Linked DNA regions of Azoarcus olearius. The protein of the gene in region 2 binds, or shares a complex with, the protein of the main gene of each other region. Links are inferred from orthologs where the notes say so. Each region holds a gene or a part of one and is shown on either strand. Other genes may lie near its edges.

Region 1 (2,698 bases), 310 kb from region 2 along the record:
ACATCGCGCCGTCGCCGATCACCGCGATCGCGCGGCGGTCTTCGCCGCGGTCGCGGGCGGCCACCGCCATGCCGAGCGCGGCCGAGATCGAGGTGGAGGAATGCGCGGTGCCGAAGGTGTCGTACTCGCTTTCGCAGCGGCGCGGAAATCCCGAGATGCCGCCCCAGTGGCGCAGCCCGCTCATCGCCTCGCGGCGGCCGGTGAGGATCTTGTGGCCGTAGGTCTGGTGTCCGACGTCCCACACGATGCGGTCGTCCGGGGTGTTGAAGACGTAGTGCAGCGCGATCGTCAGTTCGACCGTGCCGAGGTTGGACGACAGGTGGCCGCCGGTCTTCGATACCGATTCGATCAGGAAGGCGCGGAGTTCAGAGGCGACTTGGGCAAGCTCGCGGCGCTCGGTGGCGCGGAGGTCTGCCGGCGAACCGATGCGTTCCAGGTGCGGATACGGTGACATGGGCGGTCAGGGGCGGTGGGGCTGGGGTCAGAAGGGCCGATGCACGATGTAATTGGCGAGGGCGGCGAGATGGCCGGCGCGCGCGCCGAGCGGTTCGAGCGCCGCGAGCGCTTCGGCCAGCATGTCTTGGGCAAGTCGCCGGGCGTCGGCGACGCCGAGCAGGCTGACATAGGTGGGTTTGTCGTGGTCCGCATCCTTGCCTGCAGTCTTGCCGAGCGTGGCGGTGTCGGCCTCGGCGTCGAGGATGTCGTCCACCACCTGGAACAGCAGGCCGGTGAGTTTGGCGTAGCGGTCCAGCCGCTCCAGCGTTTCGCCATCCACCGTGCCGGCCTGCGCGCCCAGCAGCACCGAGCAGCGGATCAGTGCGCCGGTCTTGTGGATGTGCATGAATTCGAGTTCGCGCAGGTCGAGCTGGCGCCCGACCGCGGCGAGGTCGATCGCCTGGCCCCCGGCCATTCCGCGCGAACCGGATGCCATCGCCAGCAGGCCGATCATGCCGAGCTGGCGGGTGGGCATGTCGGTGACCGGCGCGGAGGCGAGCACCTGGAAGGCGAGCGTCTGCAGCGCGTCGCCCACCAGCAGCGCGGTGGCGTCATCGTATTCGACGTGCACCGTGGGCTTGCCGCGGCGCAGGACGTCGTCGTCCATGCAGGGCATGTCGTCGTGAACCAGCGAATAGGCGTGGATCAGTTCGACCGCGCAGGCGATGCGGTCCAGCCGTTCGGGCTGGGCGCCGCCGATTGCGCCGGCGGCGTGCACCAGCAGCGGCCGCACCCGCTTGCCGCCGCCGAGCACCGCATAGCGCATGGCTTCGTGCAGGCGTTCCGGGGCTATCGTGGGTTCGGGCAGCACGCCCGCCAGCGCGGCTTCGGTGCGTTGCTGGATGGCGCCCATCCAGGCGGCGAAGTCCTGCGGGGAAAGGGCGGTCATGCGCACTCCTGGCTGCCGTGGGCGTTGGTGTCGATGCGCAGCTCGACGAGTTCGCCGCCTTCGAGCTGGCGGATGCGCTGTTCGGCGCCGCTCAGCGTTTCCTGGCAGAACTTCAGCAGGCCGACGCCCCGCTGGTAGCGCGCCAACGCGTCTTCGAGGCTGAGCTGGCCGGATTCCATCTGTTGCACGATGGTTTCCAGCTCGGCGACGGCGGCTTCGAAGGAGGTGGGCGATGACGCCGGCTTGGGCATGGACGGGGCGCGGGACGGGGACGGAAAGGGGGGAAAATAACCGATCGCGCGTCTGGCGGTCAAACGGCTTCTGGCTTAGAATACCCTGTTTATTTTTCCGGATTTCTGGTCCAGAAAGGGGGTTCGGGGATGTCCGACATCGCTTCCACGGCTCGGCTGGCGCCGGCGGTTTCTCAACTGCCGGTGTCATCGTACTTCGACGAGAAGGTCTTCGAACTGGAGAAGAAACTCCTCTTCGATGCCGGTCCGGGGTACGTTGGCCACGAGCTGATGGTGCCCGAAGTCGGCAACTACCGTTCGCTCGAATGGCTGGACCACTCCAAGCTGCTGTTCCGCACCGAGGCGGGCGTGCATCAGCTGTCCAACATCTGCCGCCACCGCCAGGCGATCATGCTGCAGGGCGCGGGCAAGACCGAGCACATCGTGTGCCCGATCCACCGCTGGACCTACGATCAGCAGGGCAGCCTGCTGGGCGCGCCGCACTTTCCGGACAATCCCTGCCTCAACCTCAAGCGCGACGTGCTGGAGAACTGGCATGGCCTGCTGTTCAAGGGGCCGCGTTCGGCCAATGCCGATCTGGCTGGCATGCAGGTGGCGCAGGAGCTGGATTTTTCCGGCTACAAGCTCGACCGCGTCGAGATCCACCAGTGCAATTACAACTGGAAGACCTTCATCGAGGTCTATCTCGAGGACTACCACGTGGTGCCCTACCACCCGGGCCTGGGTAATTTCGTCACCTGCGACGATCTGACCTGGCAGTTCGGCGACTGGTATTCGGTGCAGCGCGTGGGCGTGACCTCGCTCGCCAAGCCGGGCTCGGCGACCTACGCCAAGTGGCACAAGGCGGTGCAGGAGTACTACGGCGAGAAGAAGCCGGCCCACGGCGCGATCTGGCTGACCTACTACCCCAACATCATGGTGGAGTGGTATCCGCATGTGCTGGTGGTGAGCACGCTGATCCCGACCGATGTGGACAAGACCACCAACGTGGTCGAGTTCTACTACCCGGAAGACATCGTGGAGTTCGAGCGCGAGTTCGTGGAGGCCGAGCAGGCCGCCTACA
Region 2 (2,923 bases):
AGTGGAAAAAGAAAAAGCGACCCGGTCGGGTCGCTTTTGCTGCCGCGGGTGCGTGCACCCGCGAGGCAGGCGGGATCAGGCGAAGTTCTGCGCCGCGAAATCCCAGTTGGCGAGCTTCTCGAGGAAGGTCTCGACGAACTTGGGACGCAGGTTGCGGTAGTCGATGTAGTAGGCGTGTTCCCACACATCGATACAGAGCAGAGCCTTGTCGCCGGTGGTCAGCGGGGTGCCGGCAGCGCCCATGTTGACGATGTCCACCGAGCCGTCGGCCTTCTTCACCAGCCAGGTCCAGCCGGAGCCGAAATTGCCCACGGCGGAGGTCTGGAAAGCCTTCTTGAAGTCGTCGAACGAGCCCCACTTGGCCTTGATCGCGTCAGCCAGCGCGCCGGTCGGTTCGCCACCGCCGTTCGGCTTCATGCTGTTCCAGAAGAAGGTGTGGTTCCAGACCTGCGCCGAGTTGTTGTACACGCCGCCGGCCGGGGCCTTCTTGATAATGGCTTCGAGGTCGAGGTTCTCGTACTCGGTGCCCTTGATCAGGTTGTTGAGGTTGGTGACGTAGGCTTGGTGGTGCTTGCCGTAGTGGAATTCCAGCGTTTCTTCGGAGATGGCCGGCGCCAGGGCGTTCTTGGCGTAGGGCAGGGGGGGCAGCGTGTGTTCCATCGAATTCTCCTGTCTGTGTCCGTTGGGGGGTAAAGTCCGACAATTCTAGTCAGGATTGCTCAGGGTCGCCAATCCCGACAGCCATTGATCTTAAGCCGAACGCGGCGTTTGGGAAACCGCGGCAACAGCAAATGCATATGCCGGAAGTGCCCCGGCATCAGGGCCGGGGCGGCTGCGTGGCGGTGACTTCCGCGTCGAGACGGCCATCGGCCAGTTGCACGCTCACCGCGTCGCCCACGCCGATGTCCTGAACGGAACGCAGGATGTGGCCGTGGGCGTCGCGGGTGATGCTGTAGCCGCGCGCGAGCACGGCATCCGGCGCGAGATGCTTGAGGTGGTCCTGTAGTGCCTCCAGCCGCAGGCGGTGCCGCTGCATGACGGTGTCGAGGCCGCGACGCAGGCGCGCGGCGAGCTGGTGCTGGTCGGCGCGCGCGCGCGCCAGATCGGGCCGGCGCCCGCGCAGGCGCAGGCCGAGGCGCGCGAGGCGTTCGTCTGCCCGCTGCAGCTGCCGCGTTCCGGCATCGTGGAGCCGGCGCTCCAGCGTTGCGAGTTGAACCCTGGCGGCTGCCAGCCGCTGGCGCGGATGCACCAGTCGCAGCGCGGCACGGTCGAGGCGCTGGGCGAGCGTGTCGAGCCGGCGCTGCATGGCGCGGGCAAGATGTTGGTCGAGCGCGAGGACGCGGTCGCGCGCGGCATGAAAACCCGCGCTTGCAAGTTCGGCCGCGCCGGTCGGCGTCGGGGCGCGGAGGTCGGCGGCGAAGTCGGCGATGGTGAAGTCGGTTTCGTGCCCCACGCCGCACACCACCGGCAACGGACTGCGCCGGATGGCGCGCGCCAGCCCTTCGTCGTTGAAGGCCTGCAGGTCTTCGATGCTGCCGCCTCCGCGCACCAGCAGGACGAGGTCGATGCCGTCTTCCGCCGCGCGCGCCGCCGCGGCTTCCAGCGCCGCCACCAGCCGCAGCGGCGCATCCGCACCCTGCACCGGGGCGGGATACAGCACCACCGGCAGTTGCGGCGCACGGCGCTTCAGGGTGACCAGCACGTCGCGCAGGGCGGCCGCGGCGGGCGAGGTGACGATACCGATGCCGCGCGGATACGGCGGCAAGGGGCGCTTGACCGCGGCATCGAACAGGCCTTCGGCGGCGAGCTTTTCCTTCAGGCGCGTGAAGGCTTCGAACAGGTTGCCGATGCCCGCCGGGCGCAGCGCCTCCACGCCCAGCTGATAGTCGCCCCGGACTTCATAGACAGTCACCAGGGCGCGGGCTTCGACCCGCATGCCGTTTTCAGGCCGGAAGGGCAGCAACTGGGCACGGTTGCGCCACATCGCGCACCGCACCTGGGCCTGCTCGTCCTTGAGGGTGAAATACAGATGTCCGGAGGCGGCACGGGTGAGGTTGGAGATCTCGCCGCTGACCCACAGCAGGGGGATGGCCGACTCGAGTACCTCGCGCGCGAGGCGGTTCAGTGCGGACACCGTAAGCACTTGAGCGGACAGGGATAGCGGTGATGCTTCAGGCGATTGGGAGGCGAATTTCATGCCCGGGATTGTAGCGGAATCCACAGCCCCGCCGGACTGTCAAGCCTGAATCGGCAAGTCCTTGATCCGACTGGGAGTGTTTGTCAAGTAGTTGATAACTAACGGTATTTTATGTTGCCTAATTTTTCAGCGAAGCAAGCAAAAGCCCGCGGCGACGGGCTTCCGGGGCAACATCCCGAATCAGTCCACAAACTTATCCACAGCTTTTGTGGATTCTCCGCACAGCGCCCCGACTTGCCGCCCGACGGGGGCTGGCGCTAGAGTTCCGCTTTTTCCCGGGGAGTGGGCGCGTGTTCGAGATCATTCAGGCTGCGGGATGGCCGATCTGGCCGCTGTTGCTGGCGTCGGTTATTGCAGTGGCATTGATCATCGAACGTTCCGTGTCGCTCCGGCGCGCGCGCGTGGTTCCGGCCGGGCTGCTCGACAAGGTGCTGGTGGACCTGCGCAGCCACGGTGCCTCGGCCGAGATGATCAACCGCGTCGCCGCGCATTCGCCGCTCGGCCGCGTGCTGGCTGCGGGCCTGCGCAACATCGGCGCCTCGCGCGACGTCATGAAGGAATCGATCGAGGAAACCGGCCGGGCGGTGGTCCACGAACTCGAGCGCTTCCTCACCACGCTCGGCACCATCGCTTCGGTGGCGCCGCTGCTCGGCCTCTTCGGCACCGTCATCGGCATGATCGAGATCTTCGCCTCGCAGGGTATCAGCGGCGCCAACACCGCCCAGC

The links. Proteins that work in one complex are often made in the same cells at the same time.
Region 1: the proteins of xseA (region 2) and dqs_RS06460 are in contact, whole or in part, in a cryo-EM structure (PDB 8TXR), measured with the Escherichia coli proteins. The link is inferred for Azoarcus olearius from one-to-one orthologs.

Annotation. Positions count from the first base shown.
Region 1 is NZ_CP016210.1:1,375,431-1,378,128, forward strand. What follows is about bases 9-2,687. They hold dqs_RS06460 (exodeoxyribonuclease VII small subunit), read right to left. Parts: upstream 1,636-2,687; coding sequence 1,381-1,635; downstream 9-1,380. Other genes in these bases: dxs (1-deoxy-D-xylulose-5-phosphate synthase), read right to left, coding at 9-454; dqs_RS06455 (polyprenyl synthetase family protein), read right to left, coding at 482-1,384; dqs_RS06465 (aromatic ring-hydroxylating oxygenase subunit alpha), read left to right, coding at 1,765-2,687. Outside these bases: more of dxs, read right to left, coding at 1-8; more of dqs_RS06465, read left to right, coding at 2,688-2,698. UniProt on the Escherichia coli protein: Bidirectionally degrades single-stranded DNA into large acid-insoluble oligonucleotides, which are then degraded further into small acid-soluble oligonucleotides.
Region 2 is NZ_CP016210.1:1,682,021-1,684,943, forward strand. Bases 8-2,911 are described here. They hold xseA (exodeoxyribonuclease VII large subunit), read right to left. Parts: upstream 2,198-2,911; coding sequence 818-2,197; downstream 8-817. Other genes in these bases: dqs_RS07805 (superoxide dismutase), read right to left, coding at 76-660; dqs_RS07815 (MotA/TolQ/ExbB proton channel family protein), read left to right, coding at 2,488-2,911. Also shown: more of dqs_RS07815, read left to right, coding at 2,912-2,923. UniProt on the Escherichia coli protein: Bidirectionally degrades single-stranded DNA into large acid-insoluble oligonucleotides, which are then degraded further into small acid-soluble oligonucleotides.